4 regions of the Paenibacillus kyungheensis genome follow, and region 1 is predicted to be linked to each of the others. Evidence: predicted binding sites of a transcription regulator. Region 1 holds the regulator's gene; each other region holds the start of a gene.

Region 1 (3,971 bases):
AATGCGGTTGATCTACATTAAGTGCTGTAATATCAGCTTTCATTCCTACAGCGAATGTACCTACATCATTCAAAAATACAGATCTTGCACCGTATTCAGTACCCATTTTCAATGCTTCTAATGCAGGCACAGCTGTTGGATCGCCGGATACTCCTTTGTGAATAAGAGCAGCCAAACGCATTTCTTCAAACATATCCAGATTGTTATTACTTGCCGGGCCATCTGTTCCCAAAGACACAACAACGCCTGCACGCAACAGATCCGGCACACGTGCTACACCACTTGCTAATTTGAGGTTACTACCCGGGTTATGAGAAATCGCTACTTTATTCTCAGCAAGTACTTCGATCTCTTCATCATTCAAATGAACAGCATGCGCTAACAATGCTGGACGAGTGAAAAATCCTAATTTCTCCAAATGAGCTACAGGACGTAATCCATAATCTGTAACGTTTAATTGAACTTCTGCTAGTGTCTCAGACATATGTGTATGCAGCGGCAAATCCAAATCATGAGCTGCTTGTACAAATTGTTCGATGTATGCAGGTGGACAAGTATAAGGTGCATGTGGAGACATCATCGTTGTAATACGTCCATTCGCTTGACCATGCCAATCACGTGCAAAGTCGATTGATTGTTTTAGCTTTTGCTTTTGTTCTTCTTCTGAACACAAGCCGATTACACCACGCATCAATACTGCACGCATACCCGATTGTTCTACCACTTCGGCTACACGTTCTGAGCGATCATACATATCGAGGAATGTAGTTGTACCGCCTTTTAACATTTCTAATACAGACAGAGCAGTTCCCCAGTATACATCGTCACTTGTAAATTTCGCTTCCATCGGCCACATTTTTTCTTGTAACCATACTTGTAGAGCAAGATCATCTCCATATCCGCGTAACAACGACATCGCTGCATGACCATGACTGTTGACTAGACCCGGAATAAAGAACAAATGATTGCCATCCACTACGGTTGTGTCTTCTTCGATCACAGGTTCTTCTTCTCCAAGATACGTAATCCATCCATCTTCAATCACCATATGTCCAAAAAGCATTGATTTCTCTTCGCTCATTACAGCAAACATACCGTTTTTGATGACCCATTTGTTCGAGGTGTTATTCATTAGTTTCATGTTCCTTTCCATCTTCCAGATAATAGGCAAGGCTTAATAAATCCGTTGTAAAATCAGCAGTATGCACACGAATATGCGGTGGAGCTTTCAAAATAATCGGTGCAAAGTTCAAAATAGCCTCAACCCCTGCTTCAATTAACTGATCCGCTACACGCTGTGCTTCAACATTAGGCACTGTAACAATTCCGATACGAATACTTCTCGCTTTGACTGTAATTCCAAGTTCATCAATAGGCTGGACGACTAATGTATTGATTAAAGAGCCTACTTTCGAATCGTTGGAATCAAACACAGCTACGATTTTCATTGTTTCTTTTAGATACATATTATAGTTAGAAAGGGCATGCCCTAGATTACCAGCGCCTACAAGTGCCACATTGATTTGTTGATCTAATTTTAAAATATGACGTATTTTCTCAATCAAATATGATACATCATAACCGATCCCTTTACGTCCAAAATCTCCAAAATAAGCTAAATCTTTGCGAATTTGTGCTGGATTCAAGTCTAGTTTTTGTCCCAGTTCTTGCGAAGACACTGTAGGAACTTCACGTGTGTGAAGTTCGTTCAGATATCTAAGGTATACAGGTAGTCTTCGCACGACTGCTTCTGATATTTTGTCGGATTTCATGCTTGCTCCCCCTCTTGATTTACAGTTTCCTTTTCAGGTTCGGCCTGGCTAAGCCATTCTGTAATACGGGGTACCATCTGCTCTGTCGGCATATGTTCCATTTTGGGACCGGGCAATGAATATAGAAAATGCTTGCCATAATAGGACTCGATCACACGAGTGTCATAGACAATAACGATTCCCCGATCACTAGATGTCCGTACTAATCTACCAAAACCTTGTTTGAAACGGATAACTGCTTGCGGTACAGATAATTTCATAAATGGATTTTTCTTTTCTTTTTTCAGCCGTTCACTTTTGGCTTCAAGCAATGGATGATTGGGCGGTTGAAAAGGTAAACGTACGATTGCCAGACAGGTTAATGCTTCGCCTGGAATATCGACTCCTTCCCAGAAGCTACTTGTACCCAGTAACACCGAAGCTGAACGCTCTTGGAATCTTCGAGTGAGCTTGGTACGACTTCCTCCATCGACCCCTTGTCCAAATACTGCAATATCGCTATGTGATAACTTCTCTTTCAATGGCTCATACACCTGCTTGAGCATCCGATAAGAGGTAAATAACACCATCATTCGTCCATTGGTCGCTTTGGCAGTCTCCGCTAATGAGTTCGCTAACGTATCTACAAAGAACGCATCACCAACACTGCCTTTGACACTTGGAAAATCGCGCGGAATTAACAACAGCGATTGCTCACGATAATTGAAAGGTGAAGATAACTGTTCGGTCATCAATCGACCTTCTTTTTCCGCTTCTACAAGCCCTAACTGTTCAATCATATATTGGAATTTCTTTTCTATTGATAATGTCGCTGATGTCAAAATAATACTTTTCTTTTTATCAAAAAAGTACTCTTTCAATTGCTTGCTCACATCTACCGGTACAGCATACATCTGTAAAGACTTGCTACGGTAATTCCCATTAGCTTCATACCAGTAGACTGTATCTGTACTTTCCAGCTTCACAAATTGACGCAGATCATCTCGTACCACTGTTAAGTCTTTGAATAGACCTGATACGTCTGTTACCAGACTATCTGTGCCTAACTGCTCATCGCTGTCTTTGATCTGATTCATCACTTGCTCGCCTTTACGAATCAACTGGCTCAGTCCGATATGAATCTGATTCTCAAGCTCTGTAATCACATTCCATTCGGTCGGTTGCTTTTCCGGTAAAAGACGAAGCGTAAACTGCCCTGCTTCACCAGGAGCGGCATCACTACGCTGAGGCAACAAAGCAAATAGTAACTCACTTAATTTATCCCAGTTTTCTTTAACATCTACAATTTCAGGATATAGATTATCAATCGCTATCGCCCAATCCATACCACGTTCATTGCCAGAAGAGCCTAATTGTTGACGCAAAATCGCTAACTGACCATTTTTGCTGTCTTTGAACAATCGTAACAGTGGATGAACCAATGTGAAATATTTCATATGCATACCCAAGTGCTTGCCTGCGACATCTTCTAAATGATGTGCTTCATCAATAACCAAGCGATCATAAGCAGGTAACAATTGATGTCCTGCTTTGACATCGGTAAATAATTTCGAGTGATTGGTGATGACTACATCTGCTGTACCTGCTTCATGCTTCGCACGATGGTAAAAACATTTGCGGAACCATGGACATGCACGACCCAGACAAGAATCGGTATCACTGGCTACCGTTTCCCAGAAGTCAGCACCACGATTACCCATATTGAGTTCTTCATCATCTCCGGTTTCTGTCGCATTTAACCAGACAATCATTTGAGCTGCAATCAATACATCTTCTTTAGGGCTTTGAAATTCTTTTGTATTTATTTTATGCTCAAATTTGCGCAGACACAAATAATGCTGGCGTCCTTTGAATACGGCAGCACGAAATGCAAATGGAACAACTTGAGTCAATAATGGAATATCGCGTTCTCGCAACTGTTCTTGCAAGTTAATCGTATGCGTACTTACCATCACACGATCGTTTTCTTTGACACTATGATAAATCGAAGGTAATAAGTACCCTAGCGATTTGCCTGTTCCTGTTCCTGCTTCGATCAATAGATGCTTATCATTGGTCATCGCTTTGATCACTTCTTCAAACATACGATTCTGCGGTTCCCGTTCTTCATAGTTAGGAAGCAGATTACGTAAGTTTTGTTTCACTTGCTCTAAAAATTCATCAAATGAAACATCTGCAAGTGGCATATTACCTCGCTCT
Region 2 (3,971 bases), 1.4 Mb from region 1:
TTTTACTCAAATCCAATATATTGTTCACTAAAGATATTAATGTGACATTGCTAGTATTCATTAAATCCAAATAATAGCGCTGTTCTGTATTGACCGAAGTCTGTTCGAGTAGCGCAGTCAATGACAAAATAGCATTCATCGACGTGCGAATCTCATGACTCAACATCGCAAGAAATTCAGCATTGTGTCGTAACGTTTGTTCAGCAAGGTTGCGATATTCAAGATGTTCATCTATTAAAGATTTCAAATGAATATTTTCAACTTCTAATTCCTGGTAACGTATACTCCACTTGCTCCGGTTATTCATTTTTACGCTCCCGATCAATCAGTATGAGATTCACGTTCTCTCTCTATTACCCAATATCAACTACCCAATATCAACCTTAATATATTACATATTTATAAATATATAATATTTTTCCATTTGTAATACTTATTTATAACTTCTTTTGTAAGTATATTTTCGATTGTCCTTTGATCGGAATATCTTTTATTTCTCCAAAGATCACATATCCATATTTCATATAAAAATGCGGAGCTTGCCAGCTCATCGTCGTCAATTCACTTATGGTAGCGCCCTGTTGTCTTGCTTGATCTTCAATCGCTTGTAACAACTTCGCTCCAACGCCCTGACCTCTATATGCAGGATCAACCGCCAGATATCGAATATAGAGTAACCCCCATGCCATAGCCCCTGTCACTCCACCGATGTATTGTTCCCCTTCATAAGCAGCCAGTGAGAAAGGAATACTTTCATAATCAGGGATATGAAGATCATTATTCATATTGTGCTGATCTAAAAATACTCCAATCTGCGGTACATTGTGATCTAGGGATAGTTCTTGAATATGCAAAATATCACCTGCTCTTTCGGAGATTGTAGTGGAACAATTACTTTTTATCATGATACTATATCTATTTTCCTTTTCTATATCTATTTTTCATATAACAAAAAAAGACCTTCATCAATATGAAGATCTTTTTGGGATATAGCTAATCTGAATCAATGAGCTTGATCGCTATGTTGTAAAGGTAATGCTGATGTAGCCGATACTGCTGGCATCGTTGAAACAGTAGGTTCGTTATGTTGAGCATGTCCTGAACCGGTAGGTGTTAGTTGGTTTTCTTTTTTGATATAAGCGGTGAAATAAATTCCTGCTACGAACACCGCTCCACCGGTTAGATTACCCAGCCATACTGGAATAAAGTTCATAAGATACATATCCCAAGAATAATACCCTGCAAAGATTGCTGCTGGAATCAAAAACATATTAGCGACAACGTGCTGAAATCCGATAGCGACAAATGCCATCGTTGGGAACCAGATTCCTAGTATTTTACCACTGATACTGTCTGCGCTATAGGATAACCAGACAGCCAGAGCCACCAACCAGTTACAACCGATCCCGGATAAGAACATCTGTGCAAAGCTTCCTTCTAACTTGTGCCCTGCCATTTCTACTGTTTTGGTTAAGTAAGGGCCTGTCTCGGTTAACCCTACTACATGCCCGAAGAAGTAAGCGACAAATAAAGCACCTAATAGATTGGCTACTGTAATAGCTAGTAAATTACGGGCAACTTCTATCGTACTGATCCGCTTTGCCATCCGTGCTAATGGAACAGCCATCATATTACCGGTTAACAATTCTCCACCAGCCACAAGTACCAGAATCAATCCTACAGGGAACAATGCCGCCCCGATAAAGTTAGCAAAGCTTCCCCAGGATTCAGGTGTATTGGCGATCACTCGAATATCTAACAAAAATCCTAATGCAATAAAAGCTCCACCCAAAAAACCAAGTACTAACATCTGGATCCATGTCGACTTAGCTTTGATAATTCCAGTCTCAATCGTATTCATTGCAATCTGTTGTGGTTTGTAATAAGCCATGTGTTGCATCCCCCTTATAAGCATCTATTTCCGCATAATTAAATTACCTTTTCATATTTCAATTTTAATACAACTATTTTGTGAAAAAAGTAACAAATATCACTTTACGAAAAGTTTTGTGAAATTAAGCACAAAAGCCTGTACAGTGGGGGAACTGTACAGGCTTTGTTTAGGGGTAGACTTTTATAATGATAAATAGGATGCCATGATACACATTTACTTTGTTCTTATTTAATTAAGCGTGAACTTCTTGTTGCGTCTGAATTGGTGCTAATGCTTGCAACCCTGCTGTATTCAAGTAGTTCCACGGTTTGTTGTAATGTGGTTGGAAGAAGAAATCGATAAAGGCTAATTGATCGACTGTCATTTGGTTTTGGATACAGACAGAGATCGTATTGATCGATTGAGTTAAGTCAACTTTAGACATTAATTGTGCACCTAAGATACGGCGTGTTTCTTTTTCAAAGACCACTTTCAAGGTCACTGTCTCATGTGTCGGCATAAATTCTGGACGGTAGTGATCGTGCATGGTGCTTGTTTCTACATTCAAGCCTGCTTCACGAGCGGCTGTCTCGGTCATCCCTGTACCAGCAATATTATCTTCGTAAATTTTGATACCAGATGTTCCTTGGGTTCCCATATATTCATTGGTCGGTTGCACTAGATTACGAGCAACCAGTGTACCCATACGTACTGCATTGGTAGCTAAAGGAATATAGGCGTGTTTGCCTGTTGGATTGTAGAAGATCGCACAGCTATCTCCCGCAGCGAATACATCTTTTTTGCTTGTTTGCATATATTTATCGACCAAGATTGCACCATTGACTAACATATCGACTTGTCCTTTAAGCAATTCAGTATTCGGACGGAATCCGATACATAAGATCACCATATCTGCTTGATGTGTCGCTTTGTCAGTAACGACTGTTGTGACTTTACCATCTTCACCTGTGAATTTTACCACTTTCTCAGATAGCGCAAGTTCAATGCCATGTTCTTGCAAAGACTCTTCGGTACGATCTGTAAATTCAGGGTCAAGATATTTGCTTAAAATACGTTCTTCAGCATCAATCAAAGTGACTTGTTTACCATTCATTTGGAATGCTTCTACCAGTTCAACACCGATATAACCTGCACCAACAACAACGATATTTTTAGCATGTTGTGCTTTTTCGATAATCGTATTCGAGTGGTTATAGTTTTTGCAAAGTAAAATGTTATCCAGTTCGATCCCTTCAAATTTAGGAACGATCGGCCAAGAACCTGTCGTCATAATTAATTTGTCATACGTATCTGTAAGTTCGATACCTGTAGTCAGGTCACGAGCTTTCAATGTTTTGTTATCTGTATCTATCGCTGTCACTTCATGCAACATTTTAGTCGTTACTCCTAGAGCAGCTAATTGATCTGGAGAAGAGTAAAATAACCCGTCTGGATCATTAACAACGCCACCTACATATAACGCAATCCCGCAAGATAGAAATGAGATATTATCGTTACGTTCATACACAGTGATCTCAGCATCCGGGTATAATTTAGCGGTATTAACAACAGCGGCAGTTCCTGCGTGAGTACATCCTATAACAGCTACTTTCATGGTTTCTTCCTCCTGATAAATCTGTATTTTTATTATTGTAAATTCTTCTTATCCAATGGTGTACAGTCTGTGCTAACTATCCGACAAGTCACATTCAGGTGAATTAAGATGTTAGGAGTAAGAGAAGTGTGTGGTTTCTCTATCTGTCCATCTTCTAGCTGACTGTTCTATTTTTTAATATAGTCTTTTTTCGTTTTGTTTAAGTTGTGAATTAATTCACCTTGTATTGCTATTATATTGTGATTTTTATCACATTACAAGAGGTTTACGATAAGTTCGCAATTTGTTCATATTTTCACAAAGTTTTATAAAGTTATATATAGATATGTTTCTAGTATGCCATTTTTGATTATCGGGTTTATTTGCTATACATTGGTTATGTTATAGTGAGAACAAATTAGATATAGAGGTGGTTAGTAATATGAGTGCACAATCAAGCAATATCTTGCGTGGTTTGAAAGCTTTATCTGGCCCTTTCCCTAC
Region 3 (3,971 bases), 460 kb from region 1:
CTGCTTATTTCAACGATTAAGAGCATTACGAAACATACCTGTCTAGCTCATATGTAATCTGGTAGTCTAAAAATCAACAAAGGAACACACTTCTTATCCATCTGTGAAGTGTGTTCCTTTATGAAGTGCCGGTATATAATCCTTTGGAATGTCTAGTCTGACCTATAAATAGGCTTGCTGATCGATTATGCATAATATGCTTGTAAAAGCTCCTGAGTATCATCTTTAGCGGCATCCAATACACCTTGATCTGCCCAACATGCTTTGCAAGCTTCTTCTTCACGACATTCATTAGCATCTAGACAAGTGTAGCAAAGGTTCATGTAAAAGTTAGTAAGATTCTCATTAGTATTGTTTCTCATCTTAATCATCTCCTTGTTTTTTCTACATCCCAAGCATAACTGATTTAAAAGCATATTAATGTGATTTATTTCACAATCAACAAAGAATTTTAAATTATTTTTTGATGTTCTAAAAAGAAGCTATTGTGATATACAAAAGATCGATGACACAACCCCATATTGGCGTACGTCATCGATCTTTTTTACTTATCTGCTGTTATTTTTTTATAGTACATGCCATGTTTTGCCACCGTCTGTCGTCTGCATTAATAAAGAACGTCGTTCTTCATTTTTGGCAACTAATAACCAGCCTACATCCGCAGAGAAAAATTGCAATTTAACCAATTCAGGATATTTATTCAATGTGTTCTGCAATGTGTTATTGATAGGTAAAGCTTTCCACGTTTTGCCTTGATTAGCTGTACGGTACACGATGCCGTTGACTACAGACCAACCGATTTTATCATTTAAAAAAGTAGGTCCCATCGATTGATTGACTCCGGTCTGCGCTTGTAAAGCAAATGGAGCAAAGTTCCATGTCTTCCCTGCATCATGAGTAAAGTATCCGTTATAACTAGTCTGACTATCTTTCACACAACCAATATTCATCCAGCCTGCTGTTTTGCTATCACCAAAAAATTGAGGTTTGCCTGTGGTGAAAGAATGACAAGCTGGCAATTTTTTATTTTTATCAAAGTCTGGCCCTGTTTTCCAGGTTTTGCCCCCATTACTTGTAATATATAAATGAGGTGTACCATGTTGTTCCAGAGTTACAAATCCATTGTTACGATCCCGAAAAGACATTCCTACAAGCTTACCTAATTGCGGGATCGCTTGAGCGGTTGAACCTTCAGTTACAAATACGCCTGTGTTTTGCATAATTTTTTTCCATGTGTTACCACCATCGGTAGTGGTATATAATGCTTTTTCTTGCATATCTGCTGAATCTTTTGATGAATCCAAAGAAGTCATTACCCAACCATTGCTACTATCAATAAAATAAATGCCCAATACAGTAGCTTCATCATTTAATGTAGCAAAGTTCCAATTTTGCCCGCCATCGGTAGTATGTAGAATCAATGTTTCTCCTACACCTGACGCATTGCGAATCACCCAGCCGTTATTTTGATTCAGGAAAAAGATATCTTTGCCATACGTAGGTGGTTCTGAAAAAGTGACCGTTTGTGCAGGAGATACATTATCCCATGTGTCTCCACTATCCTGTGTAACATATATACGTAATTCGTTACGGGTTACACCCCACGCAAGCCCTGCACTAGCACTTAGTAGTTGAAAGTCTGTCAGTCTTGTCTGAATCTTATATCCTCTTTCAGCAGAAGATCCCCCCTGCTTCGTATCGGATGTTGCTGTATGGTTAAGGGTAAGTGTCTGCCCCTGATCTTCAGTTTGCATTTTTTTGAGTTCTTGAGTTGATGCTTTGTCTGCTGCTGGATCATAATCACTTGTAGAAGATTGACAAGCACTAAGTACAAACACAAGTGTAATCCATATGAAAAGCGCTTTGCGCATAGTTAACTTCATTCCTTCGCTCCTTCCGCACTTACATAAAGCTATCGTATTTCGATTATTCATGACCCTTATAAGAGTAAACTAAAATGAACATAGGTTGTTTACAGAAAAGTTACAAGCGATTACAGATTTCGCTGTTTTAGCAGGGTTTTCAGCGACTTTGTGCATTTGCTGATGTGTGATCCTTTTTACATTGGTCGCGCTTTCCGTTACAATAGTAGCGAATCTGTAACAAAGATCAATTAAGGAGATGATAAAAAATGACAGTATCTGAATCTGTATCCAAGCCCCACCGTGTCGTTGTTATTGGCACAGGAGCCGTAGGCTCCACAACCGCTTACACCCTTCTACTCCACAAGAGAATGTCTGAACTCGTCTTTATTGATGCGAATCACAACAAAGCTCTTGGCGAAGCACTCGATATGAACCACGGACTCCCATTTGTCGGCGGCGTCAAACTATGGGCAGGTGATTATTCGGATTGCAAAGACGCAGATATTATCATTATCGCTGCCGGTTCAAATCAACGTCCAGGCGAAACCCGGATTGATTTGTTAAATCGGAACTCAGCCATCTTCGAAGAGATTATTTCGAATATTACGAAATATAATAATAGTGGTATTCTACTGATCGCTACTAATCCAGTAGATATACTCAGTTATGTATCCTGGAAAAAAAGCGGCTGGCCATCTAATCGAGTGATTGGTTCCGGTACATTACTCGATAGCGCACGCTTCCGTTATTTAATTGGTAAAGAAAAAGGTATTGATCCTCGTAGTATTCATGCTCATATTATTGGTGAACATGGTGATTCCGAGTTGCCAGTATGGAGTCTGTCTAATATTGCAGGAGCTCCACTGGATTTTGAAGAAGACAAACAAAACGAAATTTTTGAAAATACAAAAAATGCCGCTTACGAAATTATCAATGCTAAAGGCTCTACATCGTATGCAATAGCACTCGCACTAGACCGCATTGTAGCCGCTATTTTGCAAAATGAACACGCTGTATTGAATGTATCTTCTCTGCTTGAAGATTATCATGGAATCTCTGATGTATATCTCGGTGTACCTGCTATTGTCGGTCGAGATGGTATTCAGGCAAAACTACCGATTCCTATGAATGAGCATGAAGAACAATTACTACGTGATTCTGCGAAAAAACTGAAAGATCAGATTGCACAGCTAGATATTTAAGTCGTATATAGATAACTATAGACTATCTTCTATTCATATGACAAATCTCTAATTCATCTATATCTATAGAATGACTTCTCAGTATAAAAAAAGTGGATTTAGGTGTAAAACCCTGAATCCACTTTTTTTGATTGTATACATCAAATTTCGCTGTTATCTGATCAATAAGGAATATCATCATCACGTTCAGGTGCTTCATTGGCGCGATCTACTAATCGTCTAGCGACCACTTCAAAAGGCTCCGGCTGTAACAGTTCGACCGGGGAGAATCCTTTATCAAATGTAAACGCATCGCCTTCAATCACCATTGCATAATGATCACCTAATTTGGCAATATGCAGTCGGTATCCGTAATCAGCTAGTAGTCCACGAATACTGGTATCCCCTAGCTTCATTTTGATCTCAATCTCTGGCTTGATCTCTACGATGCGCTCTGCCGCTTCGATCACATGTTGAGGTTCCCATTTTTCTTGAATATCTCGCTTTTCACTGGCTGCCCATAGTTCTAGATCATGCTCTTCTTGCTGACGTTCCAGGTTAGTCGCATCCGGCCACTTTTCTTCTACATAAGTCTGTACATAATCCATCACACGTTCATTTACAATCTCAGGAATCGATTGCTCATACGTAATATATTTCAAAAAGTCTTCAAAGTACCGCGCATGGGACGATTGATGAATTTTGAGCTCCCATTCTTCAATCATGCCTTCTTCTGGCATATGAGGGTATTGGATCGATTTCATATTCCGAGCACTGATCGCCATTTCCACTTCGCTAATCAGACTACGTTCATCAGAGATACGTGCAATCCGCTGTTCAAAATCACATTTCATTACAAAAATAAAGGGATCGTCAAAATGGGTATCCAGCTTTGCTTGTGTAATAATCAATGCTCCTCCACGTA
Region 4 (3,971 bases), 160 kb from region 1:
GAAGTAACATCGTTCGCAGTTATTACAGATAAAGAAAAAGGCAACACTAAATATCCTTTGGCCGATTATGAGTTAACACCAGACGTAGCGATTATCGATCCTGAATTTGTATACTCTTTACCTCGCGTAGCTGTAGCTGATACAGGTATGGACGTATTGACTCATGCAATTGAAGCTTATGTATCTGTAATGGCAAGTGACTTTACCGATGGACTAGCAATCAAAGCGATTCAACTGGTATTCCAATATCTAGAACAGTCTGCTCTAACAGGCGACAAACTGGCTCGTGAAAAAATGCATAATGCTTCTACGATTGCAGGTATGGCATTTGCGAATGCATTCTTAGGTATTAACCATAGCTTGGCACACAAATGGGGTGGACAATACCATACAGCACATGGTCGTACCAATGCGATCTTGTTGCCACACGTTATCCGCTACAATGCAAAAAAACCAACTAAATTCGCATCGTTCCCTAAATATTCTCACTTTATCGCTCACGAACGTTATGCTGAAATTGCACGCATCCTAGGATTGCCAGCACGTACAACTGAAGAGGGCGTAAACAGCTTGATCAATGCTATTCGTGACTTGAACCGTAAATTAGGTATTCCAGAAACATTTGAAGCTTTGGGCTTTGATGCAAAAGACTTTGAATCTCGTGTCGATTACCTTGCTGACCGTGCATTTGAAGATCAATGTACAACAGCGAATCCTAAATTACCTTTAGTGACTGAACTAGCTGATGTATACCGCAACGCATTCTACGGTAGATTTGAATAAGTATACTTTTGAAATAGTAATCATGTAGATTGAAAAAAGGATCACTCCACAAATGCTTTTATAGCAGAGTCGTTGGAGATGATCCTTTTTTCTTCTTATTTAAATGGCATCTCTAAAAATAGGCTCTCAAGATACGCTATTGAAAATAAAAAATAAAGCAAATATGGAAATTCACCTCATACAAAAGAACGATCTCCTAGTTTGCGATATGAGCAGAACTAATGAGAGTCGTTCTTTTATTCGTAGAGAGGAGTGATGCAATGTCCAACATTATTCTATAGTGTGTAGATAGAATAATACAGAAATAGTGTGATATATTTCGTTGTTAGAAGTCGTATATTCCGGTATTATGCTACAGTTATTTGTTGTAAAATCTTATGTATATTTTTGTATTAGTAGATTGATATTACTGTGTTTACAGCATAATTAGTTGCTCGCTTATGCTGTAAAAGGGTTTCTGAATATCTGTAATAGTTATTTTTGAAAACTGTTATAGATACAGAATGTGATAAAAATCATAATAAAAATGCGATTTTGTGATAAATGTCACATACTCTGCTTATGAATTACATCATAATAAAGACATAGCCGGAGGGAGAAAATAACAGCTTCCGGTATCGTACAGGCGAGACAAGCATTAGCTTAAACGCTTTTGTGATTTTATTCACAATAATGGAGGGATTATCAATGTCAGTTATCGAAAGAAATGTACAGGATAATTTAAAAAAAGATGCATGGCGCAATTTCAAATCAGGTAAATGGGCAAAACATGTAGATACTCGTGATTTTATTGAGCAAAACATTAGCGCATATCAAGGAAACGAAACATTCCTAGCTGGCCCTACTTCAAATACAAAAGACTTGTGGGATATTATTTCTAAACTATCTAAAGAAGAGATCGAACGTGGCGGAGTATGGGATGTAGATGCTGCAACACCTTCTACTATCACTTCACATGGTCCTGGATACTTGGACAAAGACAAAGAACAAATCGTCGGTGTTCAAACAGATGCTCCTTTCCGTCGTTCGCTTCAACCGTTCGGTGGTATCAAAATGATGATCGATGCTTGTAAAGCATATGGCTTTGAAGTACCAGAACAAATCATTGATATCTTCACTAATATTCGTAAAACGCATAACCAGGGTGTATTCGATGCTTACACTTCCGATATGAGAGCAGCACGTAAAGCAGGTATCATTACAGGCTTGCCAGATGCTTACGGTCGTGGACGTATTATCGGTGACTATCGCCGCGTAGCATTGTACGGTGTAGACTTCTTGATCAACGAAAGAAAACAAGATTTGAATGACATGGAAGTTGATGTAATTGATGAAGAAGTTATTCGTCTTCGTGAAGAAGTATCTGAACAAATTCGTGCTCTAGGCGAATTGAAAAAAATGGCTGAAATGCATGGCTTCGATATTTCCAAACCTGCACAAACAGCTAAAGAAGCGTTCCAATGGGTATACTTCGGTTACCTTGCAGCAATCAAAGAACAAAATGGTGCAGCGATGTCTCTAGGACGTGTATCTTCTTTCCTTGATATTTATATCGAACGTGATGTAAAAGAAGGCACATTAACAGAACAACAAGCTCAAGAACTAGTTGACCATTTCGTAATGAAATTGCGTATTGTTAAATTCTTGCGTACTCCAGACTACAACGAATTGTTCAGTGGTGACCCTACTTGGGTTACAGAATCTATCGGTGGTATGGCTGTAGATGGCAAAACATTAGTAACTAAAAACAGCTTCCGTTTCTTGCATACATTATACAACTTGGGACCTGCACCAGAACCTAACTTGACTGTATTGTGGTCAGAACAATTGCCAGAAGCTTTCAAAAAATTCTGTGCTAAAGTTTCAATCGAAACAAGTTCTATCCAATACGAAAACGATGATCTTATGCGTCCGATCTATGGCGATGATTACGGTATTGCTTGCTGTGTATCCGCTATGCGTATCGGTAAACAAATGCAGTTCTTCGGAGCTCGTGCTAACCTTGCCAAAGCATTATTATATGCAATCAACGGTGGACGTGACGAGAAATCAGGCGTTCAAGTAGGACCTGAATATCCTGCAATCACTTCTGAAGTGCTTGAATATGACGAAGTCATGAAACGCTTCAAAGCAATGATGGAATGGTTAGGCAAATTGTACATGAACACATTGAACGTTATCCATTACATGCATGACAAATATAGCTACGAACGTATCGAAATGGCATTACATGATCGTGATATCTTACGTACAATGGCTTGTGGTATTGCTGGTCTATCTGTAGCAGCTGACTCATTGAGCGCTATCAAATATGCAAAAGTAACACCTATCCGTGACGAACGTGGTATTGCTGTAGACTTCAAAATTGAAGGTGAATATCCTTGCTACGGTAACAACGATGATAAAGTCGATCAAATTGCTGTTGAATTGGTAGAAACATTTATGGGTATGATTCGCAAAAACAAAGCATACCGTGGTGCAACACCAACACAATCAGTACTAACAATCACTTCTAACGTAGTATACGGTAAAAAAACAGGTACAACACCAGATGGACGTAAAGCTGGCGAACCATTCGCACCAGGTGCTAACCCTATGCACGGAAGAGATACAAAAGGTGCACTTGCTTCTCTAAGTTCTGTTGCTAAATTACCATACGAAGATAGCTTAGATGGTATTTCTAACACATTCTCTATCGTACCAAAAGCATTAGGTAAAGAAGAAGAAATCCGTAAATCAAACCTTGTATCTATGCTAGATGGATACTTTGGTAGCAACGCTCATCACTTGAACGTGAACGTATTTGCTCGTGAACAACTACTAGACGCTATGGAACACCCAGAAAACTACCCACAATTAACTATCCGTGTATCTGGATATGCTGTTAACTTTGTGAAATTGACTCGTGAACAACAAATGGATGTCATCAACCGCACATTCCACGGATCAATGTAATACAAACTTTTAAAAATAATAAAGCAATAAAACTAACCAAAGCTTTTAACTGCTAACCAACAATGAATGATATAAGTTATATCTGAAAATGTAACTCTATCTGCTGAGTGAAGGCTATAGAATTATTTTGGAGAAGCGAAGCGTTCGCCTTTAAGATTCGGATATCGACTGCGAAAGCAGTTCATTCCAGATATCCGATCTTAACAGCGATCGTAAAAATAATCTATTGACGT

The links. Region 1 encodes Rex, which represses fermentation and respiration genes when NADH is low (regulators of the CRP and FNR family bind a similar motif). Its sites were predicted from a motif close to TTGTGAAATATTTCACAA; they were not measured.
Region 2: the regulator Rex is predicted to act here: its motif matches at 2,008-2,025, upstream of PQ456_RS20280 (formate/nitrite transporter family protein).
Region 3: the regulator Rex is predicted to act here: its motif matches at 2,048-2,065, upstream of PQ456_RS11925 (L-lactate dehydrogenase).
Region 4: the regulator Rex is predicted to act here: its motif matches at 1,436-1,453, upstream of pflB (formate C-acetyltransferase).

Annotation. Positions count from the first base shown of each region.
Region 1 covers NZ_CP117416.1:3,261,968-3,265,938, forward strand. Annotated here, with positions in the region: gene PQ456_RS13915 (amidohydrolase) at 1-1,132, opposite strand, end outside; gene PQ456_RS13920 (redox-sensing transcriptional repressor Rex) at 1,125-1,772, opposite strand; gene dinG (ATP-dependent DNA helicase DinG) at 1,769-3,971, opposite strand, start outside.
Region 2 covers NZ_CP117416.1:4,671,557-4,675,527, forward strand. Annotated here, with positions in the region: gene PQ456_RS20270 (sensor histidine kinase) at 1-307, opposite strand, end outside; gene PQ456_RS20275 (GNAT family N-acetyltransferase) at 438-854, opposite strand; gene PQ456_RS20280 (formate/nitrite transporter family protein) at 1,004-1,891, opposite strand; gene PQ456_RS20285 (FAD-dependent oxidoreductase) at 2,127-3,488, opposite strand; gene PQ456_RS20290 (pyridoxine/pyridoxamine 5'-phosphate oxidase) at 3,910-3,971, shown strand, end outside.
Region 3 covers NZ_CP117416.1:2,806,215-2,810,185, forward strand. Annotated here, with positions in the region: gene PQ456_RS11915 (hypothetical protein) at 186-362, opposite strand; gene PQ456_RS11920 (WD40/YVTN/BNR-like repeat-containing protein) at 567-1,883, opposite strand; gene PQ456_RS11925 (L-lactate dehydrogenase) at 2,132-3,067, shown strand; gene PQ456_RS11930 (DUF3900 domain-containing protein) at 3,229-3,971, opposite strand, start outside.
Region 4 covers NZ_CP117416.1:3,424,851-3,428,821, reverse strand. Annotated here, with positions in the region: gene adhE (bifunctional acetaldehyde-CoA/alcohol dehydrogenase) at 1-783, shown strand, start outside; gene pflB (formate C-acetyltransferase) at 1,471-3,738, shown strand.